Regions from separate parts of the Pradoshia sp. Z6_59 genome, predicted to be linked through region 4. Evidence: predicted binding sites of a transcription regulator. Region 4 holds the regulator's gene; each other region holds the start of a gene.
The links. Region 4 encodes Rex, which represses fermentation and respiration genes when NADH is low (regulators of the CRP and FNR family bind a similar motif). Its sites were predicted from a motif close to TTGTGAAATATTTCACAA; they were not measured.
Positions count from the first base shown of each region.

Region 1: pflB (formate C-acetyltransferase) is a predicted target of Rex. The motif match lies at 2,207-2,224, and genes of this name have one in related genera.
Region 2: AC4D4B_RS16280 (DUF1641 domain-containing protein) is a predicted target of Rex. The motif match lies at 1,726-1,743, and genes of this name have one in related genera.
Region 3: AC4D4B_RS13025 (cytochrome ubiquinol oxidase subunit I) is a predicted target of Rex. The motif match lies at 5,211-5,228, and genes of this name have one in related genera.

Region 1 covers NZ_JBZCPP010000030.1:4,051-11,592, reverse strand. The annotation lists gene pflB (formate C-acetyltransferase) at 1-2,100, opposite strand, end outside; gene AC4D4B_RS18910 (hypothetical protein) at 2,432-2,590, opposite strand; gene AC4D4B_RS18905 (M20/M25/M40 family metallo-hydrolase) at 2,682-4,322, opposite strand; gene menC (o-succinylbenzoate synthase) at 4,476-5,594, shown strand; gene AC4D4B_RS18895 (YczO family protein) at 5,654-5,869, shown strand; gene AC4D4B_RS18890 (hypothetical protein) at 6,166-6,387, shown strand; partial or broken gene AC4D4B_RS18885 (methyl-accepting chemotaxis protein) at 6,375-6,848, shown strand; gene AC4D4B_RS18880 (beta-class carbonic anhydrase) at 7,124-7,542, opposite strand, start outside.
Region 2 covers NZ_JBZCPP010000019.1:58,704-66,245, reverse strand. The annotation lists gene AC4D4B_RS16285 (Na/Pi cotransporter family protein) at 1-1,464, shown strand, start outside; gene AC4D4B_RS16280 (DUF1641 domain-containing protein) at 1,832-2,257, shown strand; gene AC4D4B_RS16275 (NAD(P)/FAD-dependent oxidoreductase) at 2,347-3,528, shown strand; gene AC4D4B_RS16270 (alpha/beta fold hydrolase) at 3,681-4,505, opposite strand; gene AC4D4B_RS16265 (TetR/AcrR family transcriptional regulator) at 5,009-5,620, opposite strand; gene AC4D4B_RS16260 (ABC transporter ATP-binding protein/permease) at 5,629-7,542, opposite strand, start outside.
Region 3 covers NZ_JBZCPP010000012.1:6,241-13,782, reverse strand. The annotation lists gene AC4D4B_RS13055 (ATP-binding protein) at 1-167, opposite strand, end outside; gene AC4D4B_RS13050 (ester cyclase) at 607-858, shown strand; gene AC4D4B_RS13045 (GNAT family N-acetyltransferase) at 1,003-1,440, opposite strand; gene AC4D4B_RS13040 (GNAT family N-acetyltransferase) at 1,459-1,938, opposite strand; gene AC4D4B_RS13035 (M3 family oligoendopeptidase) at 2,068-3,861, opposite strand; gene AC4D4B_RS13030 (STAS domain-containing protein) at 4,088-4,861, shown strand; gene AC4D4B_RS13025 (cytochrome ubiquinol oxidase subunit I) at 5,260-6,651, shown strand; gene cydB (cytochrome d ubiquinol oxidase subunit II) at 6,648-7,542, shown strand, end outside.
Region 4 covers NZ_JBZCPP010000017.1:67,639-75,180, forward strand. The annotation lists gene AC4D4B_RS15540 (hypothetical protein) at 1-630, opposite strand, end outside; gene groL (chaperonin GroEL) at 1,416-3,050, opposite strand; gene groES (co-chaperone GroES) at 3,108-3,392, opposite strand; gene AC4D4B_RS15555 (CPBP family intramembrane glutamic endopeptidase) at 3,693-4,424, shown strand; gene AC4D4B_RS15560 (YdiK family protein) at 4,421-4,633, shown strand; gene AC4D4B_RS15565 (redox-sensing transcriptional repressor Rex) at 4,670-5,329, opposite strand; gene AC4D4B_RS15570 (ABC-F family ATP-binding cassette domain-containing protein) at 5,971-7,542, shown strand, end outside.

The DNA of each region.
Region 1 (7,542 bases), on a different contig from region 4:
GATATTTAAGTGATGGCCTTCTTTAGAAGCATAACCATCTAAGATTGCTGCAAGGTTCGCTTCGCGTTGTTCTTCTTCACGTCCAAGTGCTTTTGGCACCATAGAGAATGTGTTAGAAATACCGTCTAAAGAGCAATCGTATGGAAGCTTAGATACAGAAGATAGAGAAGCTAGAGCACCTTTTGTATCACGTCCGTGCATTGGGTTCGCACCTGGTGCGAATGGTTCGCCAGCGCGACGTCCATCTGGAGTGTTACCAGTTTTCTTACCATATACTACGTTAGAAGTAATTGTAAGAATGGATTGTGTGTGCACAGAGCTACGGTATGTTTTATGCTTTTTCAATTTAGTCATAAAGTTACGAACAAGCTCAACAGCCATGCTGTCTACGCGATCATCATTGTTTCCGTATTTAGGGAAATCACCGATGATTTCAAAGTCAACTGCCACACCGTTTTCATCACGGATTGGTTTAACTTGTGCATATTTAATCGCACTTAATGCGTCAGCTACTACAGACAATCCAGCAATTCCCGCTGCCATTGTGCGAAGGATTTCAACATCATGTAATGCCATTTCAATACGCTCATAGCTATACTTATCGTGCATGTAGTGGATTACATTCAATGTATTGATGTATAGCTCTGCAAGCCATTCCATTGTGCTATCGAAGTTAGCCATAACTTCATCAAAGTCTAACACGTCAGAAGTAATTGCTTTGAAGTTCGGTCCAACTTGAATTTTAAGTTTTTCATCCACACCGCCGTTGATTGCATAAAGCAATGCTTTTGCAAGGTTCGCACGAGCTCCGAAGAATTGCATTTGTTTACCGATACGCATTGCGGATACACAGCATGCAATTCCGTAGTCATCGCCGTATTCTCTGATCATGATGTCATCATTTTCGTACTGAATCGCACTTGTTTGGATAGACATTTTTGCACAGAAACGTTTGAACCCTTCTGGGAACTTCGTAGACCATAGTACAGTCAAGTTTGGTTCTGGAGCTGGTCCAAGGTTTGATAATGTGTGCAAGAAACGGAAAGAGTTTTTCGTTACAAGAGTTCTTCCATCTAATGCCATACCACCGATTGATTCTGTTACCCAAGTAGGGTCTCCACTGAACAATTGGTTGTAATCAGGTGTACGAGCAAATTTTACAAGACGAAGCTTCATAACAAAGTGGTCGATGATCTCTTGTGCTTCTTGTTCTGTTAATGTGCCTTCACGAAGGTCACGCTCGAAATAAATATCAAGGAAAGAAGAAGTACGTCCAAGAGACATTGCCGCACCGTTTTGTTCCTTGATTGCAGCTAGGTATGCAAAGTATAGCCATTGTACCGCTTCTTTTGCGTTTGTAGCTGGTTTAGAGATATCGTATCCGTAAATTTCAGCTAGTTGTTTCAATTCACCTAACGCACGAATTTGTTCGCTTAATTCTTCACGTTGACGAATAACTTCTTCAGACATTGTTCTTAAACCGTAGTTTTTCAAATCTTTCTTACGTTCAGCAATCAAGAAGTCTACACCGTATAATGCAACACGACGGTAGTCACCGATGATACGTCCACGTCCGTATGCATCTGGAAGACCAGTGATGATACCAGCTTTACGAGCAAGTTTCATTTCATCAGTGTAAGCATCGAATACACCTTGGTTGTGTGTTTTACGGTAGTCAGTGAAGATTTTTTGAACTTCTTCATCAACTGTGAATCCGTATGATTCTGCTGCAGCTACTGCCATACGGATACCACCGAATGGTTGTAGGGAGCGTTTAAATGGTTTATCAGTTTGGAAACCAACGATAGTTTCTAAATCTTTATTTAAATATCCAGGACCATGGGAAGTGATAGTTGAAACGATTGTAGAATCAAGATCAAGTACGCCGCCTGCTTCACGTTCTTGCTTAGTAAGCTCCATTACTTGTTTCCATAATTCTTTTGTTGCTTCAGTTGGACCTTCTAAAAATTCATCATTTCCAGTGTATGGAGTGATGTTTTTCATGATGAAGTCACGTGTATTAACTTCTTTCTGCCAGTCTCCGCCAGCAAAGCCTCTCCATGGATCTTGAGTATTTACTTTATCCATAACCATTGCCATTTTATTTTACCTCCTAATATTACATTCAGGAATATTTTTCTAGCTTCTAGATGTTCAACTTTTAAATTTATATAACAGCTATCTATAGACCTATAATACACGTTATATGTGAAAAAGTGAACATGTAAATTATGACAATCCAGTGAAATCGAAAACATTATTGTTAAATCAATCTTTTCTAACTATTTTCGAATAATTCTAACTTTAGAACCCTCGGAAAGCTAGTGGAACTGTTATAGTAAAATCCACACAAAAAGACAAACTGTACTATAAAAGGCATCTGTTCTTAAATACAGATGCCTTTTATAAATACCATTATATAACAATTCTGTCATTTATGCACGTCTGATCTATTTTTAAAGGCTTCCTTCGTCACAATATATTGTTCATGGTTTGTATGTTGCTCCTGATTTCCGCCCGTTTCAGCATGATGAGGAAAATTCCCAGGATGACTTTTACGTTTATGATTAAAACCTTTACCTCTTGCCATAATTCTACCTCCTTCCCTTATTATCATTTTCTGCAGAAAGGCGAGAATTATCGCAGGTAAGTTGAGGCAATATAGTACAAAAAGAACATCATTATTGGTAGCCATAGACCACTTGCTTAAGCAATTTGGGAACAACCTCAGTGGAAAATGGAATATGCAGCCTTTCTGTACGTTTGTGCGCATCCTTACCATATGGACCGATATTTACGGCTGGTATATCCAATTCCCCAATAATAGAAAGCGGAAGATTATAACCACTCCCATATAGAGGCATTTCATTTTCTAATACCGGCATCACTAAATCACGATCGCGCAAACGGCAATAACTTACATCAGAAAGGCCTGGAAAATATGACATGATCTTTATTTCTTCATTAAATTTCTCTTTAGCGGTCCTAACGCATTGCTCTACTAGTCCTTTTGCTTTCTGATCCCTTTCATCATCTTCCAAATAAACGTGCGGATAATAAGGTGGAGCGAGCATAATCATATAGAAAGGAGCCTCTGATTTGAAAAAAGATGCCACTACATCTGCAATTTCAGCTGTTAATTTGGCCATGTTCATGCCTGCGTCCTGTTCAAGCAATGCAATCTTTGCGTTTATTTCTTTAACAAACACATGGCCAAATTCTCTACAGCCCTTATCAAATAACTCTTGATACGTGTATACCCTTGGCTTAAGGATTGACTTTCTTGAACCATGTCCTCCATACCCAAGTAAATCATAAATATTTGATAGCCGTCCTTCTATATACTGGCTGCTTTCTTCACCAATATCTTTCAGCTTGTTTATGACTTCTTCCGGATTTTGCTTTAATGTAAGGATGTTTGCAAGTACATATGCTGCAGTTGGCGTTTGGACATTATACGCTTCTTTTAAATCCATTAATTTTAATATCGTAGGCAAAGGATTCTGTTCCCCGCGTTCATGTTCTAAAAAGGCTAAGGATAACTCCAGTCTTTCCGCTATTACACCTGCCATCCAGGCGGCATTCATACCTTCGAGCGGTTCGCCCACATGTGTTTCAGTTCCGACACAAAAAATTAAGGGCAGCAACTTACCCACAGATCCTGTATAAAAATATTTTGTTCGGTCTCCTGGATATGCACCAAAACTCGGCTCCGAGCAAATGGCCACTTCCAAATCAAGTTGGTATTGGTCCCTGATTCCTTTAATCAACTCAACTCCCGCAAACATTCCGGCCGAATATCTCTCTTCATCCGGTGTTGCTAAAAATAATAGGTTATGCTTCAAATCGCCATGTTCGGCAGCTTCTGATAGTAAGGCCATCTGAATAGCAAGTCCGGCTTTCATATCCATAATTCCTCTTCCAAAGATCCACTCCCCAGACTTCAAATCCTGCTCGGCATCATCTGAAAGGTTTTCCTCTGCCATTGCACTTGTACATTCCAATGGTGAAAAAGCGAGCGGTGCAAGGCGTCCGTAATCTTCAACCCCTACTACATCATAATGACTTAAAAGTATAATTGTTTTTTTACTCGTTTTACTCCCTTGATAAAAAGCAGCAACTGCTTTTCGATTTAATAGATCTCCTGTAATTTCTTTTCTGTATATTTGATTGGGGTACTTTTGAAAATAAGGCATTTCCTTAAGGATCGCAGAAATTTCATCCTCCATACGCAGCTCACCCCTTGTGCCCGTTACACTTGGCACTTTTACAAGGCGATATAATAATTCCAAAATCCCTTCCTTTGTATTCCAATGACCCATACCTTCTCCCCCACTTTTTCTATCTTTTTCTAAAATTATAGCAGTATTTGGTTGAATATTCAGTTAAATGTTATTTACCATGTTCTCAATTTTGCCGCGGCTAATCAGATATGGTACGGTATTCTTACAATTAAAGGAGCGGGTACAATGGATATTTCTATCAATATTAAAGAGATTACTCTCCACTATATTTCAATGGAACTAAAGAATTCCTTTACTACAAGCTTTGGAAGCTTGAAAGATAGAGAAATGATTATTATTGAAATGGTTGATAGCGATGGAATCGTTGGGTGGGGTGAGTGTGTTGCCTTCCGAGAACCTTGGTATACGGAGGAAACACTCCAAACAGCTGCACATATTATGAAAGATTTTTTAATCCCCAAACTCATCCAGCAGCCAATCTATCATCCGGATGAGCTTCAGCATCTTTTTTCTCCTGTTCGCAAAAATCCAATGGCTAAATCAGCTCTTGAAGGCGCAATTTGGGATTTATATGCGAAGAAAAATAATAAATCCTTATCGAGAGCTTTAGGTGGAACTAAAAACGAGATTGAAACAGGAGTTAGTATCGGACTACAGACCTCAGATGAACATTTATTTCGCCTGATTGATCATAGCCTTGAGCAAGGATATAAGAGAATTAAGCTTAAAATCAAACCCGGTCAGGACATCTCTCTTATTCGGACTGTTCGTAGGAGATACCCTCAATTACCCATTATGGCTGATGCAAATTCGGCCTATTGTTTAGCAGATATGGATCTTTTAAAAGCGCTGGATGAATTTGATTTAATGATGATTGAACAGCCGCTTCGTTTTGATGATTTTTATGAGCATGCCATTCTTCAGCAACATATCGCGACACCGGTATGCTTGGATGAAAGCATTCAATCATTTGAGAACGCCAAACAAGCAATTGCCCTGGGTAGCTGCCAAGTGATTAATTTAAAAATTGGACGAGTCGGCGGGTTATCAAAAGCTATTAAAATTCTTCATCTTTGTGAAGCCAAAAATATTTCCGTTTGGTGCGGCGGTATGCTTGAATCTGGTATTAGCCGGGCCCATACGATTGCACTGGCCTCCATGCCACAGGTTAATCTGCCAGGTGACATTTCAAGCTCTAGCCATTATTGGGAGCAAGATATTACGTTTCCTAACGTGATTGTCGAGAACGGTGTCATTCAAGTTCCTGAACAAGCCGGAATCGGTTTTGAAGTTAATCGAACATGGCTAGCCCAATACTCAACTCACAAAGAGTCCTTCACTTCCAAATAATGTGTATTCTTATTCTATACGGGTATAGAATAAGAAACGAACAATGGGAGTGAATACACATGACAAAGGAAAAACCATTATCAAAGAAAAAAATGGACAATCCTGAAAACTCGATGACAGACAAAGAGCATATGCTCGATAAGTTTGAAGATGAACAGCATGTTGACACCATTCCTATCGAGGATTTACGAGAAGAAAATCTAGAAGAAAAAGATAAGACTGCTACGAAGAGTACTTCTTCCAGCGAAAAGAAATACGAGCCCGAAAAACAGTGAGCATGGAGCCAGTTTATCTGGCTCTTATTTTAGATCTCACCCCAAAAACCTCCCAGCTAATATCCCTCTTTAAACACAGTAATTAAATTCAAAAATATTCCACAAAAAGTTATCCAAGACTCTCGATATTTTTTTATGAAGCCGATACATAAATAGTGCATATTTTCGGGGGTGTAAGATGGATAAAATAAAGCTTATTGAAAAACGAAATAGACAGCTTGTCTCTATTATTTAGTTTACTTTTACTTGTGTCCTTCTGTGGAATTTCTTTCATGTTGGATTAATCCAAGCGATAAATGAATAAATCAGTCCAGATGAATGATGAATCTGTCCATTTTGCAGCTCAAGCCTCTTCGGAGATGAGTAAGTATACCGCCTCTACAATCGAAATCATCGAGCAGGGAGATATCCAAGTAAAAAAGGTTACAGAGGATTTGGTTAAAGTAAAAGAAATTGTTACAGGCACTGTTTCAGTTATGACAGAACTGCGGAATCAGAATTATAAATCGAGGAAATAGTCAGCAAAATAACAGATATCTCTGCTCAAACCAATTTGCTGGCACTTAATGCAGCAATAGAAACGGCGAGAGCTGGTGAGCATGGAAAAGGCTTTGCTGTCGTTGCTGAAGAAGTACGTAAGCTTGCTGAGGATACCAGGCAATCCACACAGGAAATTGCCAATATCCTTAATGGGATTCAGAAAAAAACAGTGGATGCTGCAGTCCAGGTAAATCTAGGGCAAGATGCCATTATTCAAAGTGAGCAGACCATAAGCTTAATGAGTTCAACCTTTAACCGTATTAAAGAGACGAGCAAGGACGTTTCTGATGAGGCCAATAAAGTTCAGAACATACTTAATCAGCTTACAGACGAATCTCAAAGGATAGCACAGAGATTATCCGAATATCCAGCTTTACACAGGAAAGTTCTGCATCCTCACAGGAGATTCTCGCTAATATCGAAGAGCAAAACCAGCTAATAACCGGCATTTCTCATAGCTTTAATGAACTCGATAATCTAGTTGAAAAACTGGATAAATAGTGAAGATTTAAATAAAAACTCGCTATTCATGTTAACACAGCACCTATTTGATGCTGATTCATGATTGGCGAGTTTTTTACTTACAAATTAATTTAACTCATCGTATTTAGTCTTCAAGGTTAAAGGACATCGCCAAATAGATTACACTAACTAATGGTCATAATCCCTTTAATCAAACAAAAATGACGTGTCCCCACGTCATTCATTAAAAACTTATTCCGATTTCACTTTTTCATATCCATTGACGACAACAGATAGTTCCCCAGTCGATGGATGAATAACCATTCCCGTAACTGGTATAGATGCCGGCATTAACGGATGATTCTTAACCAGATTAACACTTTCCGTAACGCTTTCATGTACATTAGAAAAGCCCTTAACCCACTGCTTCACATCTATTCCAACATGCTCCAAAGTAGAAAAGGTCTCTTCAGGTACTCCATTATCAGTCATTTGTCCAATCAATTGATTTGGATCCATGGCAGCCATACCGCAATCCTCATGACCTACAATAAATACTTCTCTTGCTCCCAATGCATGAATAGCGACAATGATGGAACGCATCACACCGCCAAATGGATGATTTACGATCGCTCCGGCAGTCTTTATAATTTTGACATCTCCGTTAGCAA
Region 2 (7,542 bases), on a different contig from region 4:
ATCCTGGTTACTGTTTTAATACAAAGTAGTTCAGGTACAACGGTTATTACAGTTGGATTAGTAAGTGCCGGTTTTATGAAACTTCGCCAGGCAATCGGTGTTATTATGGGGGCAAATATCGGTACAACCATCACGGCCTTCATTATCGGTATTGATGTCGGTGAATATGCATTGCCAATTATCTTTGTCGGTGCAGTGCTATTATTCTTCTTTAAAAACCAAAAGATCCACAACTTCGGTCAAATTCTATTCGGGTTCGGATTTTTATTCTTCGGCTTAGAGCTTATGAGCAGTGGAATGAAGCCGCTTCGCTCCTTCGAATGGTTTCATGATTTAACAGTAAGCTTAAGTGATTATTCTATTCTTGGTGTTTTGGTAGGAACAGTCTTTACATTATTAGTACAAAGTTCCAGCGCTACAATCGGTATCCTTCAGGGATTATTTGGTGAAGGACTTGTTGATCTGCAAGGTGCTCTGCCGGTACTATTCGGAGATAATATCGGTACAACCATTACGGCCCTGCTTGCATCCATTGGTGCATCGGTTGCAGCCAGACGTGCTGCTTGTGTACACATACTCTTCAATGTGTTCGGTACTATCATTTTTATGATTCTGCTCGTTCCATTTACGGCTCTTATTAGTTGGTTCCAAAAAACACTTGGACTAAATCCGGAAATGACCATCGCCTTTGCACATGGAACATTCAACATTACAAACACACTGATCATGATTCCATTCATAGGTGCATATGCGTGGATCGTTACTAAACTCATTCCAGGAAAGGATACTGTGATTGAGTATAAACCGGAGCATTTAGATGAGAGAATCATCGACCAATCTCCTTCTATTGCACTTGGACAGGCGAAAAAGGAAACTTTGCGAATGGGCGAGTTTGCTATTAAAGGATTGGAAGAAACGTATAACTACCTGTTAACGAATGAAACTGCTTCATTAAATACAGGTAATCAAATTGAGGAAGCTCTCAATAACTTGGATCACAAAATAACAGATTATCTCGTTAAAGTCTCTACAAGTTCACTGTCTGCTAACGAATCTGACGAACATAATATTCTAATGCATACCATTACAGATATCGAACGCATTGGTGACCATTTCGAAAATATTCTGGAATTTGCAGAGTATAAAAATACAAATAAAGCAACATTTACAGATGAGGCTACAGAAGGCATGTCTGAAATGTTCACACTAACTATAGAAGCGGTCAAAGAAGCGATGGTGGCAATAGAGAATCAAGATAAAGAAAGTGCATATAAGGTGCTTGAATTGGAACGTAAAATCGATAAGATGGAGCGCCAATTAAGAAAGCAACATGTCATCCGTTTAAATAATGGATCCTGTTCTGCGCAAGCAAGCCTTGTTTACGTTGATATTTTAAGTAATCTTGAACGCATCGGTGATCATGCTAAAAACATTGCCGAAACGATTATCGGCGAACAAGAATAAACAGTAAATAGACTCTCCACGGAGGGTCTATTTTTTTATTCCTTTCATTATTTCACTATCATAAAATGCCCTAAACACACTCTCTACCCATAAATTATTTTAGATTTACACATATTTATCATCCTCAAAATCCTCCTGTTTTCATTATTTATAAATCAAAAATTACAACGGTAACTATTGATGAATGAAGTATTTTACTATCAATATAGTGTAAATAGCATTCTTTTTACTATGAAAGCGCTTTTTTTTGAGCAAAAAGTTTTGTGAATTTATACACAAGGAGTATGCTTAAAGTAGAGGATTTATGGTTATATAAATATAACTAATTTAATTTTTCGCTATAACAAACAGAAATGGGGTATTTGCTATGTCAGACACAATGAAACAACAATCAGAGACACAAGCCTCTCCGGTTGCTTCACAAGAAGAATTGTTAAAACAATTATCAAAACCAGAAGTTCAGGAATCATTAGTTACTCTATTAAATCAATTACCACAATTAACTGAAGTTGTAACAGCATTGAACAAATCATATGAATTCGCTCAATCCGTCGCTACTGATAAAGTATTAGTAAATGATTTTGCCAGTACAGCGAAGGAATTTGCAGAGCCTGTTACGAAAACAGCCAAACATATAGCTGTCAATGCTATGGAAGCAAAAGAAAGAGCTGAACAAAGCAAAGAAGTGATCAGTGTATTCGGTTTGATGAAAATGCTAAAAGATCCTCAAATCCAAAAGGTTCTTCGTTTTGCCAGCGCTTATCTTCAAGTAAGCAACGAACGTTCCAAATAAAAGCTTATTCATTTATACAAAAAGCACTTATTATATGATTTTCGAAATATACTGGATTAAAAATATTACAAACAAGGGTGGAACATATCATGGCACAAGAAATTGTTATTTTAGGAGCAGGGTATGGCGGTCTTCTTTCAGCATTATCAGCACGTCAGCATTTAACTCCTGAAGAAGCTACTATTACAGTTGTTAACCAATATCCGACACATCAAATTATTACTGAACTGCATCGCTTGGCAGCAGGCAATATTAGCGAAGGCAGAATTGCTATGCCGTTAGATCGTTTGTTTAAAGGAAAAGATATTAATCTAATCATCTCTAAAGTTGAATCTATATCAGCAGATGAAAGAAAGGTAACCCTTTCAAGCGGAAAAATCTTAACCTATGATAAATTAGTCGTTGGATTAGGCAGCCAAACTGCTTATTTTGGCATCCCTGGTCTTGAAGAAAATAGTATGGTCTTAAAATCAGCAGAGGATGCTAATAAAATTAACAAGCATATCGAAGATCGAATTAAAGAATATGCACAAACTAAAAATCCAGCAGATGCAACCATTGTTATCGGCGGCGGTGGACTAACCGGTGTTGAATTAGTTGGAGAAATTGCAGATACAACTCCTAAAGTAGCTAAAAAATACATGGTTGATCCTTCTGAGCTGAAATTTATCCTAGTTGAAGCAGGTCCAAAAATTTTACCTATGCTTCCTGATCATTTAATTGAGCGTTCTATGACAAGCTTAGAGAATCGCGGAGTTCAATTCTTGACTGGACTTCCTGTCACAGGTGTAAACGGAAATGTAATCGAGTTAAAAGATGGCCAACAAATTATCTCCAATACATTTGTATGGACTGGCGGCGTACAAGGCCTTCCTGTTGTTGGTGAGTCCGGTTTAGCTGTAGATCGTAACCGTGCTACTGTTAATGAATATCTGCAATCTACTTCACATCCTGATGTTTACATTGCTGGTGACAGTGCAGTTGTCTTCCCTGCTCCAGGAGCAAGACCATACCCTCCAACTGCACAAATGGCTTGGCAAATGGGCGAATTGATTGGTTATAATATTGCAGCAGCCATAAAGGGCACTCTTCCTGAAGTATTTGCTCCAGTAAACTCAGGAACATTAGCCAGTCTTGGACGTAAAGATGGCGTAGCCATTATTGGCGGGAACTCAACACCATTAAAAGGCTTACCGGCTACAATGATGAAAGAAGCTAGTAATATCCGTTATCTGTCACATATTAAAGGCTTATTCAGCATCGTTAATTAATACAATAAAAACTCCTGTCCGCCAAAAAGCAGACAGGAGTTTTTTTGGCTTCATACCGCTTCAACCACCTCGATTCTCTGCTAGCAATCTATTTTCTAATACATGGGGAAAAGTCGAATAATAAGAAAAGATTGCGATCCGCTATACTCTTTCTACTTATTTCTTAAAAATTCTTCTATTACTTGATTAAATTTAGCACTATATTCCCAAAACATTAAATGGCCACCAAGAACTTCTACTTTAGATTTAGGAGATACCTTTTGTGTAAACACCCTGGCTGTATCTGCCCAATGCTCTGCCACAATCGTCAAGGTCGGCCGCGATCCACTCGTGAGCCTTGCTTCCTCACGATAATCCGAAAACATTCCAGAAGCGAATAAGTTGGCGGCTATATAATAGGGGGTTTTCAAAGATTGCTCTACTATCCAATTCAACTCTTCATCTGTAAGCTTTCTCTGTACCATCACCTGATTTGCATAATCAGTTATAAATAACCTTTGCCCTTCCGGATTGCGTAAATAAGTATTATAGGCCAGCCCTATATCATCCAATGAGCCTTCAACCCAGTCGCTTATATGGTCCGTCGATAATGGTTTTGGGGACATATCCACAAAGATAAACGCTTTGCTATTGTCCATTCCAAATTGTCTTATATACTCCCAGATTGTCAGACAGCCGAATGACCATCCTGCCAGTGTAACAGCCTTCAACTCCAATTTCTCTAGAATTATGGCCAAGTCTGCACCATGAGTGATATATTCATTTCCGTGCAAGGCGGTTGTTGACCGTCCATGACTTCTTGGGTCAATTACAATGACACGGTTGGTTTTTGAAAAATACTCAACTTGTTTTGAAAATACTTCTGTTGTAAAAGTCCAGCCTGGAATAAAAATGATCGGTTCCCCTGATCCAACATCCTGAACAAACAGCTCCACACCGTGATCCACTTCAATATATTTACCGCCTTTGGCTAGCATATTCACTCCTCCCAGAGTTTCCATTTCTTTTAAAATGGAGATATTGACTTATATTCGTAAAAACTTAGTTCCTCTCATGTATTGCCGAAAGGATACTTCCATATGAGCAATTGACTATTAAAACGGAATAACTTCTATATTTGCATTTACAAATTCTATATGCAAAATTATAGAATTTAATGAATATATCTTTACGTTTAATTTTCCAATGTATGATAAAGGCATAATTAAATATGAGGTAAAACATGGGGGCAAAAGAGAATTTATATGGAGAAATAAAAGCATCATTACTGCTTTAGGACTGCTTCGATGGAGAAATTCTGTCAAGCATCAGGGATTTCCGAGAAATTCGTTGCCAAACTAGCATTAAAATCGTACCCGGCAGATCAACAGCCTTCATTATTAAAGACAATATTCATATTTGCAGATTAAGTGGAAGCTACCTGACTATAATAAAAAGCCTTGAACCTGTTCAGAACACAAGTTCAAGGCTTTTACTTTGTTTATTTCAGTACACCATATTTAACAAAGTGAAATTGACGCTCCATGTCTTTTCTTTTTTGACTCACAGTCGAAAGATCATTTAACGCCAGGATAATTTGATTGAATGTAATAGTTCTCAAAATCGCAATAACTTGAAATAATTCCTCTTTATTTTCAACCTTTAGTAAATGAGTGTCAGTAACTAGATTCAGCAACTTCTCGTGTTGCTCTTCCATTTCACGCACATCCGTAAAGCTCATTAAATGTTCAGCCAGCTTAATATCCGTCCGCGTATACACATTGACCAAAAACTTGGAATGAGCAGGATCCATCGCTTTCTTAGTAATATAATCAAATAGCATAAAGTGAAGTGAAAAGAGGCTTACCCGATCGTTAATCTTGCTGTTGATCTGATTATGGAGATCACTTTTATACTCATTTAATAAATACAGAAACAGATCTTCTTTATTTTCAAAGTAACGATAGAAGCTTCCCCGAGGAATTTGCGCTTCTTTAATAATTCGATTAATAGATGCATCATAGAAGGAATATTGGCTGAATTCCTCCTTAGCAGCCTGAATAATCCTGATACGCTTTTCCGCTGGTAAATTCACAAATGTTTGACTTGGCATATACTATCCTACTCTCTGCGTAAAGAGTCGACCGGATCCAATTTAGCTGCTTTATTGGCAGGCATAAGTCCTGAAAGCATGCTGATAATGATACTGGCAGCAACACCGAAAGCAATATATGCTGGGGTTATTTGTACAATTTCAAAATCAATCAATTTTGTTGAAAGGCTGTTAGCCACAACTGTTAATAAAGAGGCAGCCAGAACACCGATGATTCCACTGGATAGTCCAATCAGGAATGCTTCAGACACAAAAATTCTTCTAATATCCCTGCGTCTTGCACCGATCGCTTTTAGAACCCCGATTTCCTTTGTACGCTCAACAACACTAATATGGAGAACAACCAAAATCATGATTGCTGAAACAAATAGTGAAATTCCTGAAATCCCTGTTAAGACATATGTCAAAACATCCAGCATTTCGTTCATCATGGCTGTCATTGTTTCCTGGGATGAACCACTGTAGCCCATATCCTTGATTTTTGCTTTTATATCTTCCGTAAACTCTTCATTATCTGCCACTAAATAGATACTTGTCGGTTCTAGTGTCTGACCGTTATCCTTGGCAAGCAGTACAAGGTCATCATAATTGACATAGATTAAATCCATTGCCGCAAATTGACTGCCTAACGATATAATCCCGCTAACTTTATAGGTTTTTTCATATAATTCTTCATTAAGCATTAGCGTTACGTTAACATCTTTACCGATCATATCTCCACCTAATTTTTCAGCGGTACCTTCCGCAAGAAGAATTTCTTGTTTTCCAGGTAAAGAGCCTTCTTTAATACTCGTTTCGGTTAAATTAGAGGAGACGGTTGAAATCATCATTAAATCAACCTTTTTATCCTCATATTTAACTGCGTTGGAACCAAATGATATTAGATTGAAACCTTTTTCTACTGAAGAGACGTTCTCGATTTTGGATAATTTCTCTATATCCTTTTCCTCAAATGGTGTTTGTTCACCCATCATCGATAGCATCATGGCCTGATTTTCATCTACATTTGTTGGTAGTTCTTGTTCCTCAGAAGGCATATTTACTTCTACGACAAGCGGATTCACCATACTGTTCATAGAGTCATTCATATAGGTCTTCACACCATTTCCTAATGAAAGGAAAAAGATGACACTCATGATTCCTATGCTTGCTCCTAATGAAACCCAAACATTTCTACCAAGCTTCTCTTTCATATTCAGAAATGCAAGTTTCACGGCCGCCACAAAGCTAAGGTTTTCACCAACCTTCTTTTCCACTTGATTGGATTGAGGTTCCATTTGTTCTAGAGGTTCTCCTCTGTCATCACGGATAATTTCCCCATCTGCAATTTGGATTACCCTTGAGGAATGGTTCGCTACTCGCTCAGAGTGAGTAACCATAATAACCAGCTTACCTTGCTTAGCAATATCTTTTATGATCGCCAATACTTGTTCCGTTGTTTCAGAATCAAGTGCTCCGGTTGGTTCATCGGCAATGATGATTTCAGGATCATTAATTAATGCACGCGCAATCGCAACCCTTTGCTTTTGACCGCCGGATAATTGATTTGGCTTTTTATAAATATGATTTTTCAAACCAACCTGAGTTAGAATTTCCTCCGCTCTTTTAATGCGTTCCTCTTTCCCTACATTCGATAAAGTCATCGCAATCGTGACATTATCGAGGACAGACAAATGCGGAATCAGATTAAAGCTTTGAAAAATAAAGCCTATTTTATTTTTTCGATATTCATCCATTTCTTTTTCATTAAACTCACCAATATTCTTCCCTTCAAACTGAACGGAACCGGTAAAATCAGAATCCAACCCGCCAATCAGATTCATTAGAGTGGATTTACCACTTCCTGATTCACCAATGATGGAGACCAATTCTCCCTTCTCAAAGGAAACATTAACATCTTTAAGAGCAGGGAAGTATTGACC
Region 3 (7,542 bases), on a different contig from region 4:
TAAGTATAATTCACTTTTTTATATCGATTTTCTACAATTTCTAATAAGTCCTCACGGGAGCTATTTAAATTCTGGATGGTCATTACCGAAAAGAGTACGATTACCACCATAATCAGGATTATAGAAATTTGGAATCTCCTTCCAAATCCTAATTTACTGCTAATCATCATCCTCATCCTCTACGCTTAGTATTCAACCTAACTATTTTAATATCCTAAGTTTTCTATTTATACCGGTATTATTAGCCAGTTCATACAAAATACTGTATGACTGATTGAACAACAATCAACAAGCTATATATAAGAAAATAGTAATCAAAAAAAGTGAGCAACTTCTCTGTATTCCAATATTACAGCTTTTATTTTGAAAAGAAATACAGTTTTTTTGGCGACGTTTCGAATTTGTATAATGAGATAAAATGGAGGTGTTTACTTTGCGAAGCGTTGATAAAAAAGAAATCGTTAAAGTATGGTTTCGGGATGTATTTACGGACGGGAATACAGATATTTTAAAAGATATTGCATCAGCGGATATGGTTACTCATTCTCAGGGAAATGACGAGGGCTATGTCGGTATCGAGCACTTTAAAAATTGGCTATCCTGGTATTGCACCTCTTTTTTGAGCGCGAATGGACCGTTCATGACACGATTGAAGAAGGGGATAAAATCGTTGCATGCTATAGCGGATATAGCATTTATAAAGGCGGATTACTGGATATTCCTTCTGAAAATCAACAGGTTAAAGAAACGGGTATCATCATATTTCGAATCGAGAATGGTAAAATTGCCGAACAATGGTGTGAAATGAGTGATTTACAGCTTATTCAGCAGTTAGGAGTTAAATTTGCTACAAACTAAATTATGTAGAGCTATTCTTTTAAGAATTTCCACTGAATGGCTCTTTTAATCCATTTTTTCCGATTTGTTCCATATAAAAAAAAACAGCGGATTTTAACCGCATCCACTGTAATATAGTAATATTTTGGTAGTAGAATTTAATAATCAATTAGATGAATTAACACTTCTGATTCTTTTTTGTAAAAAATATTGATGATGTCCTTCTGGATGATTTTCAATCACTCCAAATACGGAAAATCCGTTTTTCTTATAGAAGTCTGGCGCTTGAAAGCTGAATGTATCCAACATCAGAAGTGTACATCCTTTTTCTATTGCATAGTTTTCAACTCTTGCCAGAAGCTCTTTCCCTACTCCTTTTTGTCGCAATTGATCGTCAATCCACAGGAAATCAATCTGCATTCTTCCCCAGCTGTAATGAGCTGCGATTCCGCCCTGTATATGATTGTGGTCGTCCTTTACCACATAGGTGACTTTCCCATAAGCTGTATTATTATGCTCCGGCAGTTTTTGGCGATTAAAATCAATTAAATGTTCCCGGATAAACACTTGATCTCCTTCGGTGCCGAGCTCTATTTTAATCACTCAAACAACCTCTCCTTCTTAATCAACGAGTTCTTTATACATTAGTATATCGTCCACATACTGACCATTCAGAAAAAATTCTCCCTTTAATACCCCTTGCTCAATATAGCCATTCCTCTTATAGAAAGAAATAGCTGGTGTATTTGTGGACAATACTCTTAAAGAAATTTTTCGAATCCCACGCTTCTTCCCCTCTTCATCTAAAAACTGCAGTAATTTACTGCCTATACTCTTTCCCTGAAAGTCAGGATGGACACCAATCGCCATTTCCCATACATGACAATTGCTCTCCAGTGGAGTAGGATATTTAACAGACATATAGCCCGCAACTCTCCCGTCCTCAATTGCGACAAACATGCTTCCCGGCGGAAAATGCTGAGCATAATCGGCTACTGATTCCCAAACAATCGGCATCGGTGTATTTGTATAATTCCAAATTAAATTTTCAAGTTCTATTAATTGTTCGTAGTCCTCAATTCTTGATGAACGTATGACCATTTAATCTAATCCCCTTTTCAACCATCTATCCTATATTTTACTCTTTAAACGCTTAAATGATCTATCAAAGTCAAAAAGCATTGCCACCCTCTAAGGAATGACAATGCCATGAAAAGGATGTTATCCTCTCTATTTCGTTAATTCTAGGAATTCATTTACATCAGCAATTGCAAGATCCACACCAGCCTGCCAGAAATCTGGTTTCGTTAGGTCTACACCTAAATGTTTCATCGCAAGCTCCTCTGTTGTCATAGCAGCTGTATCCTGCAATAATGCAATATATTTCTTTTCAAATGACTTACCTTCTTTTAAAGATAAGTGATAAATCCCTAAGCTAAACAAATATCCAAACGTGTACGGGAAATTATAAAATGGCACTTCTGCAATATAGAAATGCAATTTACTTGCCCAGAAGGTTGGATGATATTCACTCAGAGAATTTTGATATGCCTCTTTTTGTGCAGTTGCCATCATTTCGTTTAAGCGCTCAACGGAAACCAATCCATTTTTGCGTTCTGTATAATAATTTTTTTCAAAAATAAAACGGGCATGAATGTTCATGAACATAGCAATCGCATTTAGTATTTTGTTATCGAGCAATGTGATTTTTTCTGCATCAGATACAGCAGCACGGACACTGGCATCAGAGCAAATTTGTTCAGCAAATGTAGACGCTGTTTCAGCGACATTCATCGCGTAATCTGTATTAAAGAATGGCTTATCATTTAATACATGGCTGTGGAAAGCATGGCCCAGTTCATGAGCAAGCGTTGCCACACCGCTTGGTGAGCCTGAATAGGTCATAAAGATACGTGATTCATTTGTTTCAGGAAAGCTTGTACAGAATCCTCCAGGACGCTTGCCAGGACGGTCCTCTGCTTCAATCCACGCCTTTTCAAATGCTTCCTGGGCAAATTTAGGCAATTCATCACCGAATTTCGCAAAATTATCGATGATAAACTTTGCTCCCTCATCAAATGTGTAATGCATCGGTTCCGTTGTTACGATCGGTGCATCAACATCTACCCAGCTCAATTTCTCTTTACCTAAAAGCTTTGCCTTACGGTTAAGAAACTCTACAAAAGGCTGCTTATTTTTTGCAATGACATCCCACATTACATCCAATGTTTCTTTCTTCATTCGGTTATACTGCAAGGGCTCTTTCATAAAATCTTCAACACCATGCATTTTATAATTAGCCAAACGGAAGCCGCCTAAATGATTTATCGTGTCAGCAAACAAAGGGGCTTTTTCTCCCCAGGCTTTTTCCCATTTCTTGAAAATTTCCGCTCGGACTTCTGGATTAGGATCGTCGTGCATCTTATTAAAAGCTTGGCCAGCTGATAAATGAACAGTCTCGCCATCTTCATTTGTATAAGGAATCTCAATCATTTTTACAAGTGAATCGTAATGGGTACTCCACCCGACATATCCATCTACGCGCAATGCATTAATGAGTGCTTCTTCAGCTTCCGATAATTGTTCCTTACCATGTTCCCTTTGCTCATTAATATAGAAAGCTATTTCACTGATTTCTGGTTGTTCGATGATTTCTTGCCAGACAGCATCATTTATTTGGACAAGTTTAATTGTAAATCCTGTAAAAACTGTTTCGAATTCACTTATTAATGTGTATACTTCTCCATTTAATTGATCCGCCTTTGTATCATGGACATTTTGGGCAGTAGCACATTCAAGAAATGCCGATACCTGATAGATTGCTTTTTGCAGTACCTCTGTTTGTTTTAATATAGAAACAATCTCTTTGGTACCGCTAACGTCTGAAGGAGCCTGCCAAGCTTTTACTGCCCCTTTGTATGTATTTAACAGCTCTTTGATTTCAGCTAATTTTGATAGTAATTCAGGTGACTCAGAGCCATTTGGAAATATGTTATCCAAATTCCATGTTAGAGAGTAATTCATTCAAAAACCTCCTGTCTTTTCACAATTTTCAGTATACAACTTTTATTACCAGTTGGATATATATTTTCCTCAATAATAGTACTGTCTCCCATATGCTATCTACTCATCCTCTTGAACCTCTTGATTGGTTACCCTTTTTAATATATAAAGTAAAACTTTTTATCTATCCAATATTTTTCCGTATAATGAGAGTTAATACAGCACGAAGAAAATAAGGAGACAGGTTATGGGATATTTTCAATCAGAGGAGACTTATCAATTATTAAATGCAGTAGGAGAAAATATTTTTATTTGTGATGATCAATTAACCATCATATTTATCAATCGTTACGCTGACAAATTAATTCAATGTCTAAGTCCTTTTACCGGTTTATCAAGTAAGGAAGAATATATCGGGAGAAACATAGCAGAATTTGATCAAGGGGGGAACTGCAAGAGGACAATACTCGAAAACGATTCCTTCCCCAATACCATCAGAATTATATTTTTCAATAAATACACAGCTAAGATTGCAATAAGTCCCTTTACATTCAACAATGGTTTAACAGGTTATATGCTCACTTGGAAGGATGTAACCGATTATGAAGAAGAAATACATAAAGGACATTCGATGATGGAAGAAATGTATGCTCCTATCATCAAAACAATTCTGGATGATGTACTTTTAATGCCCATTACTGGATTTTTGTCTGAAGATCGTCTTCATAAGATCAAAGAGAAGGCTTTATATGAAAGCTCTGATAAACAGGCTTCCTATATGGTGATTGATTTTACTAGCGTAACTTCACTGGATGACGAATATATTGTGGCAGAGCTGGAGGTCATCTCTCAATCCCTTGCTTTATTGGGTACAAAAGCTATATATACAGGCCTGTCCACTACTCTTGTCCGCCAAATCGTAAACCAGGGAACAAAAATAAAGAATGAAACATTTGCTACGTTTAATCAGGCTATGAATCATATCTGCAAAATAAAAGGCTACAAGTTGGTAAAATATTAATCTTGATCTTCCTCTTCAGCTTGATTTATTAAAATCAAGCTGTTCTTTTTGTCAACTGATTTGCAAACGAATGACAATTCGTTTCCGCAGCTTTTGTGACAATATTGTTTCATAAATTTGAATTAATTATAGTAATTTTAGTTTAGTTATAGATATTTGCAAATTATAGGACTATTATATCTAATATAAACAAGGTCATTGTAAATTTAACTAATTATTAATATATACATAGGGATAACCTACTAAACAATTTAAACTATTTAAGCCAACTCTTCATTCACGCAAAAATAATTAGTTACTTTTATAATAGAGGTGACAGCACTTTATAAATGGTTTTTTTTCGTCTGTTTTGTGAATGAATGAACAATGCATAAGAATTGAAAGGTGTGAACAGTTAAATGGAAGTATTGGATCTCGCTAGGTTTCAGTATGCAGCAACTACTATTTATCACTTCTTCTTTGTACCACTATCCATTGGATTGGTATTTTTAGTTGCTATTATGGAAACATTGTATTTTTTTAAGAAAAAAGAAATTTATTTGGACATGGCAAAGTTTTGGGGAAATATCTTTCTCATATCATTTGCTGTCGGAGTAGTTACAGGAATTATCCAAGAATTCCAGTTTGGAATGAACTGGTCAGAATACTCCCGCTTTGTCGGAGATGTATTTGGTGTTCCATTGGCTATTGAAGCCTTACTGGCTTTCTTTTTAGAATCCACATTCATTGGTGTATGGATGTTTGGACGTGACCGATTGCCAAGATGGGTTCACTTACTATCCATATGGCTTGTATCGATTGGTACAATTTTTTCTGCCTTGTTTATTCTCGCTGCGAATTCTTTTATGCAGGAACCCGTTGGGATTGCAGTGGAGAATGGAAAAGCAGTACTAAAAGATTTCGGGGCTTTTATCACAAATCCTCAGCTGCTTGTTGAATTTCCTCATACTGTCTTTGGAGCTTTTGCTACTGGAGCATTCGTAGTCGGGGGTATCAGCGCATTTAAAATACTGAAAAAACAAAACATAGAGATCTTTAAGAAATCATTTACAATTGCAATGATTGTAGCAATGATTTCAGGACTGGGAATCGCCTTTACTGGTCACTGGCAGGCACAGCATTTAATGTCCTCACAGCCTATGAAAATGGCAGCGAGTGAGGGTCTATGGGAAGATAGCGGTGACCCGGCTAGCTGGTCGCTAATCGCTAATATTGATGAAGAAAATCGTGAAAACAAATGGTCTGTTGAAATCCCTTATGCCTTAAGTATCTTAGCCTATAACAGTTTTGAGGGATCTGTAGAGGGAATGAATACACTCCAGGAGAAATACACGGAGCTTTATGGTGAGGGAGATTATATTCCACCCGTTGAAGCTGTATATTGGAGCTTCCGCATTATGGTAATTGCCGGGGTAATAATAATGGGATTAGCAGCATTGGGGCTGTTATTCTTAAAGAAAAATATCCTAGTGAATCAATCACTCTATTTAAAAGCTATGGTTGGCGCAATTGCCCTTCCATTTATGGCCAATACAGCAGGTTGGATTATGACTGAAATCGGTCGTCAGCCTTGGACAGTCTTTGGTTTATATACGACAGCACAATCTGTTTCTCCAAATGTAACAGCAGGAGAGCTTTTAACATCAATCATTGTATTTTTAGGAGCCTATACCATTCTTGCTTTCGTATTAATCACTCTGATTGTGAAAGAAATCAAAAAGGGTCCATATCATACAAACGATACAAAACCAGATGTAGATTTATTTGACAAGGAGGCCTTTGGAGCATGAGTTTAAATGAGTTATGGTTTATCCTTGTAGCAGTATTATTTGTTGGTTTCTTTGTTTTAGAAGGATTTGACTTTGGTGTTGGAATGTCAACTCGTTTTCTCGCACGTAATCAAAAAGAGCGGAATCAGTTGGTTTCTACCATCGGGCCTTTCTGGGATGCAAATGAAGTATGGTTGATTACTGCAGGCGGTGCTATTTTTGCGGCATTCCCTGAATGGTACGCAACCATGTTCAGTGGGTACTATCTACCATTTGTTTTATTCCTGTTGGCCTTAATTGTACGAGGAGTTGCTTTTGAATTCAGACATAAAGTCCATGAAAAGTGGATCAGTTTCTGGGATTGGATGATATTTGTCGGCAGTATCATTCCTGCATTTGTGCTGGGTGTACTATTCACCAGCCTTGTACGCGGTATGCCAATTGATGCATCTAAAAATATGTATGCAGGCTTTGGAGATTATTTTGATCTCTACTCAATTGTTGGCGGAATTGCGATGATTGTGTTATGCCTTGTGCATGGTTTAACATTCATCGGCATTCGGACAGAGGGACAGATTCGTGATCGTGCACGTTCTTTAGTATCAAAAATATATTTAATTCTATTAGCAGGTCTGATAGTTTTCGCTGTACTAACCTATACAATGACTGACTTATTTGAAGTACGGCCGCTCGCTACACCATTATTCCTGGTCGGTGCAGTAGTAACAACCGTATTAGGTTATGTATTCTCAGCAAAGAAAAGGGAAGCTTTAGCCTTCACTATGACGGCTTTAACTATGCTATTTACTGTTACGATGTTATTTGTTGGTCTGTTCCCAAGAGTAATGGTCAGTTCAATTAGTTCCGAATATAACTTAACTATTTTGAATGCTTCCAGTGGACCATATACCC
Region 4 (7,542 bases):
AACTTTTAGCTTCAATACTTCTAATAATTTTTCTGGTTTGTTATGTATATCTACCAAAAATTTAATTCTACCGGAGTTTTTATATGACACCTTAAGACAGAAATTCTTTACTTCTAAATCACCAGGCAACATATTGGTTACCTTAAAAGGCTCATTGTCTGTGAACTGTCCTTTATGGAGTGAAATAACGGTTGATGTAGGTTTACTACTATCACTGTCGCTATCGCTATCGTTAGAACCATTGTTAGAGCTATCGTTAGAGCCACCGTTAGTGCCACCGTTAGTGCCATCGTTAGTGCCACCGTTAGTGCCACCGTTAGTGCCACCGTTAGTGCCACCGTTAGTGCCACCGTTAGTGCCACCGTTAGTGCCATTACTTTCTATAGTAATATGGTCTTCGTTCGAAGAGTTGCTGTTATCTGTTCCAGTATTATTTTCCGTATTCTCTGTTTGATTGTTTGTATTACCGCCATCTTCAGTGATAATATAATTTTCAGGCACACTGACAGATGTCGATTCTTTCGATGCAAAATGCTTATATATCCCTATTCCTATTAGAGCAACAAGGCTTATGCATAGTAGGATCAATAAGATGGTAATTATCTTTTTGTATTTTTTATCACGTTCCACTCTACCTTCCTCCTTGTTCCTTTTTTCATTAGAAATAAAAAATGCATTCCACTTTTAAAGGAATACACATTAAAATGACAGTTATTTCTTTTTCCAAAAGGGTACCCTTTAATTTTGTACAGTCCATTTTTCAATTAATTTACCAGGTATTTAATGCTAGCTCGTATGTTACTTGCTATCTCCATAAAAAGCCTATTTTTTATATATTATTAATTGTAAAAGATTTATATTTTCTCCAATATATCTTCCTCTCGGAAAAATCTATCTTTTCAGGAGTTTCTTTATCTTTTATTATTATATCAACATAATTTTTTATAGCAATAAAATTTTTAAAAAACCAAACTTAACATTTTTGTATGAATTTTTTATCTCCTGTTAATCTTTAAAATACACGATTCCCTTTAACCTTCTCATCATCCACACCTCCAAAAAAAAGGTGATTTCTCTTCTGTTATTTACTATATTAAAAAAGTTTTAGAGATCTATATTCTTAAGTCTTCCAAACTTTTAACAAGCAATATAAAAAACAACTATACAAATGTTAGTTGGTTTCTTTTAAATATATATCGAGATAGCGTTATTTTAATTCCAAGACAGTTATATATGGAAAAACATAGGTACTGGTGGTGTAATTCCTAAAAGAAGAATTCATTTTTACCAAACTATTTAAAGAAATAAAAAGAGGCTTCTCATAAATTAATGAGAAGCCTCTAATCGGGCGAGAAATGTTAGCATCTCTCTTTTCCCCTATTCAAAATCCTTATATATCAAGGGTTTGGGGCTGATTACATCATGCCGCCCATTCCGCCCATGCCACCCATGTCAGGCATTCCGCCGCCTGCACCAGCTGGTTCTGGCTTGTCAGCAACAACTGCTTCAGTAGTTAAGAACATAGCTGCAACAGATGCTGCGTTTTGAAGTGCAGAACGAGTTACTTTAGTAGGGTCCACGATACCGGATTCGATCATGTTTACCCATTGGCCATTAGCTGCATTGAAGCCAATGCCGATTTCTTCTTTTTTAAGACGTTCTACAACTACAGAACCTTCAAGACCTGCGTTGTGAGCGATTTGGCGAACTGGCTCTTCAAGAGCACGAAGTACGATGTTTACACCAGTTTGTGCATCACCTTCAAGTTCAATAGCAGCCACTTTATTGTACACACTTACAAGTGCAGTACCACCACCTGCTACGATACCTTCTTCAACAGCAGCACGAGTGGAGTTTAGAGCATCTTCAATGCGAAGTTTGCGCTCTTTCAATTCTGTTTCAGTTGCTGCACCTACTTTGATAACGGCTACGCCGCCAGCAAGTTTAGCAAGACGCTCTTGTAATTTTTCTTTATCAAATTCAGAAGTAGTTTCTTCTAATTGGGAACGAATTTGGTTAATACGTGCACCGATTTCGCTAGTTTCTCCTGCACCTTCAACGATTGTAGTTGTTTCTTTTGTAACAACAACTTTCGCAGCGCGTCCAAGAGAAGTTAATGTAGCAGATTTAAGGTCACGGCCTAATTCTTCAGTGATTACTTCACCGCCAGTTAATGCAGCGATGTCTTCAAGCATAGCTTTACGACGGTCACCGAATCCAGGAGCTTTAACAGCTACTGCATTGAATGTTCCGCGAAGTTTGTTCACAACTAGAGTTGCTTGTGCTTCACCTTCAACATCCTCAGCGATTAGCAATAAAGGTTTACCTTGTTGAACAACTTGTTCAAGGACAGGAAGTACTTCCTGGATGTTAGAGATTTTCTTATCTGTGATCAAGATGTATGGATTTTCTAATACAGCTTCCATTTTATCGGAATCTGTTACCATGTATGGAGAAGAATATCCACGGTCGAATTGCATACCTTCTACTACATCTAGTTCAGTTGTGAATCCTTTGGATTCTTCGATTGTGATAACTCCGTCGTTACCAACGCGTTCCATTGCTTCAGCAATTAGAGCGCCAACTTCTTCGTCAGCAGAAGAAATCGCAGCAACTTGTGCAATCGATTCTTTGCCTTCGATTGGTTTGGAGATTGCTTGTAATTCTTCAATTGCAACAGCAACAGCTTTTTCAATCCCTTTACGTACGCCCATTGGGTTAGCTCCAGCTGTTACGTTTTTCAATCCTTCACGAATCATAGCTTGCGCTAGAACTGTTGCAGTAGTTGTACCGTCACCAGCAATTTCATTTGTTTTGCTTGCTACTTCTGCAACTAATTTAGCACCCATGTTTTCAAACGCATCTTCAAGCTCGATTTCTTTTGCGATTGTTACACCATCGTTTGTGATAAGTGGGGAACCGAATTTCTTTTCAAGAACAACGTTACGTCCTTTTGGTCCAAGTGTAACTTTTACTGTATCAGCTAATGCGTCTACCCCACGCAACATAGCGCGGCGAGCTTCTTCACTAAATTTAATATCTTTTGCCATACGTAAATTACCTCCTCGAATTTTTTGTTATGTCTTATTTTTTAATCGACATTTTCGTTAAGCAATAACGGCCAAAATGTCGCTTTCACGTAAAATTAAGTATTCTTTACCTTCGTATTTAATTTCTGTACCTGAGTATTTAGAGAAGATAATATGATCGCCTTCAGATACTTCCAATCCTACTCGCTCACCATTCTCAAGGACACGGCCTGTTCCTACCGCTACAATTTTGCCTTCAGATGGTTTTTCTTTGGCAGTGTCTGGTAACACGATGCCGCTTGCAGTTTTTTCCTCTTGTGCGACAAGTTCAATCACAACGCGATCTCCTAGTGGCTTTAACAAGTAAAACTACCTCCTTAAAGTTATCTCCATTTTTATTAGCACTCATCATCGTTGAGTGCTAACACAATTTATAGTTTAAATAAAGACACACTGATTTGCAAGTAATATAAGTTAAAATTTTTAAATTTTATCACCATTTATTTATCTTACCCAAATAAGGTCTAAATATCCTTTTAATTTCAGTTTGGTAGATGAAGAGAAGGAAAATGTTTTGCAATTGTAACTATGAGGTAAAAACGGTTAAAATTAAAGATATACGCAATCTAATATCTATATAAAAGATTAAGGGAGTTTTTCTATTTGAAAAAATATTACTGGTCAATTCTCATTACCTATATTGCCATGCAATTTTCTTCTATTCTTGGTATCCCAATTATGCTAGTTTTCTTATCGAATATGGATATCCCCACGGAACGAATAGAAGTATTGGCCGCAGGGTATTGGATTGTTATAAGTTTCATTTTGGCTTCAATCATTACTCTATTCCTTTTGAGACATGAAAAAAACAATAGAAGCTTAAGCGATCAGGCAAGTGTGGGAGCTTCTATCAGCTGGGCAATTGGCGGAGTATTTCTTGCCTTGTTTTCACAATCTGTTGCTGGTAATGTCGAACGAATTATTGGTATTCCTACCGGGTCTGAAAATACGCAGAATATATTGGGTCTCATAGAAGCAGTACCGCTTGTTATGGTAGTCAGTTCTGTACTTGGGCCATTTTTAGAAGAGATTGTCTTTAGGAAAATTATCTTTGGTTCATTACACAAGCGATTGAATTTTTTCCTGAGCGCGTTAATTAGTTCACTAATTTTTGCTGTTGCTCACATGGAATTTGTACATATCCTGCTTTATACAGCAATGGGATTCACATTTGCTTATTTATATGTTAAAACAAAGAGAATCCTAGTTCCTATTTTTGCCCATATTACTATGAATACACTAGTTGTAATCGTACAATCGCTTTATAAAGATGATATATTAAAACATATGGAAGAGCTTAATAAAGTTCAAAGCTTTATCGGAGGTTTGTTATGAGACGTTCACCGTTGTATATGGCAACAACTTACTTAATTTTAGGTGCTATTTTTATCTTTTTCGCTGTTCAAAATGTATCACGCAGCGGTTGGGATTTCTTTACCTATTTCCTGATCATACTGGCTACACTTGATGTTGGTTCAGGAATCCGCTTGATGATGATTCATAAACAAATTAAGAAAATGAAAAATGAAAAACCAAAAGAATAAGAAAAAAAATCTCGGAGGGAAATCCTTCGAGATTTTTTATTCTGTTTCTTCCGTATTTCCAGATGGATAATGTTTAAGAAAATATACTAATGATTGCAATTCGACTGCAAGGTCAATATGATGGACACGAATACTGTCCGGCACATTCAGACGGGCCGGCGTAAAGTTTAAAATAGCCTTAATGTTCGCAGCCACTAAACGATCTGTAATAGATTGGGCAACCTGTGATGGAACTGTTAAAATGGCTACACTAATATCTTGCTTTTCAAGTTTTTTCTCCAGTTCATCCATATGATAGAGCGGAACATCCCCTATAAGGGTTCCTACTTTTTCAGGGGAAACATCAAACGCCATTTCAATCTTTGTATTATTATTTTTCATAAAATTATAATTTAAGAAAGCTGTACCAAGATTACCGACTCCAATTAGAGCTACCTTTGTAATCTCATCTTGATCGAGAGTCTTCCTAAAGAAGGATAATAGATAATTAACATTGTAACCATACCCTTTTTTACCTAAAGCTCCAAAGTATGAGAAATCTCTTCGTATAGTAGCTGAATCTACTTTAACAGCTTCACTTAGCTCTGCGGAGGAAACTCGTAGTTTTCCTGACGCGTGTAGATTTTGTATAAAACGATAATATAATGGAAGTCGTTTGGCTGTAGCCTGCGGTATTTTAGTATTTTCCTGCAAAATTAATTCCCTTCTCCCTATTCTTTCTTAGTCAATCGTTACTCCATATATCAAAACTGCCTTTGACAATCTGGACTGGTTTTACCCCCAGTTTTTCAATAAAAAATTGTTTCCTAATAACCATTGATTTGTACATAACATATTCGGTTAATAAAGCAGCTTAAACAGCTGTTGGTGCTTACTCTCGTTTTTACCGATTGCACGAATAATTAATCTATTCATATTTTCAGCTTTTTTCCATATAAAATCAATATCTAATCCTTACACTGCCAGAGTACCACATAGAAATTATATCAGAAGTTTTCTTTGCTGCCATAATTCCAACTTCCGGAGCTATGTGCAATATGCCGTTTTTATCGATAATTCGTTACATATCGTTAATTTTATATTCAAGCATAATACTAAGACTATGCAATAGAAGTTCTGTTTGTTTCCAGTTTACTTCTACGATATCAATCATATGGGATCCTCCCTTGGTTAATAAAGTACGTAAATTTACCGAAACTTTATTCTCCTATTCCTATTCTATAATATTTCTATCATTTTTGGTAATTTTTGTGTGAGTATTCACAAATTTTCTATTAAGTTGCAGTGCTTATCAAGAGTAGGCTACACTTAAGGTATGTACTTCTTGAGGTGAGAATATGATTATTTTACAAGTTAATAATGTTTCTAAATATTATGGAGCTGAAGCAATTTTATCTACTATTAAGCTCGAAGTTCAAACGAAAGACCGTATTGCACTTGTTGGCAGAAACGGTGCAGGTAAATCTACCCTCCTTAAGATTATTGCCGGTCACCTTTCACATGACAGTGGGGAGATCTATAAGCCAAAAGATGTTTCGATTGGATATTTGGCTCAAAATACCGGTCTTCAATCCGACCGCTCTATTTGGGATGAAATGATCTCTGTTTTTGAAGGCTTACAAAAACAAGAAGATGAATTGAGATTATTGGAAAAATCTATGGCTGATCCTTCTGTCTACAATGATGAACAAAAATATAACCGGGTATTAAAAGATTACGATCGCCTCCAGGAGCAATTTAAAAATTCTGGCGGTTACCAAATGGAAGCAGATGTACGTTCTGTTTTACACGGTCTGCGTTTCTCGGATTATGATTATACTACATCTATTAATTCCTTAAGCGGCGGCCAAAAAACCAGGCTTGCACTAGGTAAATTATTATTAACGAAACCTGATTTACTGATTCTGGACGAGCCGACCAACCATCTTGATATCGATACATTGAGCTGGCTCGAAGGCTACCTTCAATCATATCCTGGAGCTATCCTAATTGTTTCCCATGATCGTTATTTCCTTGATAAGGTTGTCAATCAAGTAATGGAGCTTTCCCGAACATCAATTAAGAAATATACAGGGAATTACAGCAAATACTTAGAGCAAAAGGCAGAGGAATACGAACGTAATGCAAAGCTTTATGAAAAACAGCAGGATGAGATTGCAAAATTAAAGGATTTTGTCCAAAGAAACATGGCCAGAGCATCTACAACTAAACGAGCCCAGAGCCGGCAAAAGGCCCTGCAGCGTATGGAAGTGATGGATCGGCCCTTGGGCGATGAAAAATCAGCCAATTTTACCTTTGAGATTGAAAAGCAAAGTGGTAATGAAGTTCTTCAGGCAAATGATTTGTCTATTGGATATGATGCACCTGTTGCCAGCCACTTGAACTTCAGAATTACGAGAGGAGAAAGCATTGCACTGATTGGTCCTAATGGAGTAGGGAAATCTACTTTATTAAAAACATTGATTGACAGAATTCCGGCTTTGCATGGAGACTTCCAGCTCGGTGCCAATGTGATACTCGGATATTATGATCAAGAGCAGGCTAATCTATCGTCCAACAAAACTGTGCTAAATGAGTTATGGGATGACTTCCCCAACCAACCTGAAAAGGATATCCGATCTATATTAGGGAACTTTCTATTCAGCGGAGACGATGTAATGAAAACTGTCTCTACCTTGAGCGGTGGTGAAAAAGCACGACTGGCTCTTTCAAAATTAATGATGCAAAAAGCCAACCTTTTAATTTTAGATGAGCCGACCAACCACTTGGATTTGGACAGTAAATTAGTGCTTGAAAATGCACTGGTTGATTATTCAGGCACTCTCCTCTTTGTATCCCACGACCGTTACTTTATCAATCGAATTGCCGATAAAGTATTGGAAATGAAAGCAGATGGTACAATTGAATAT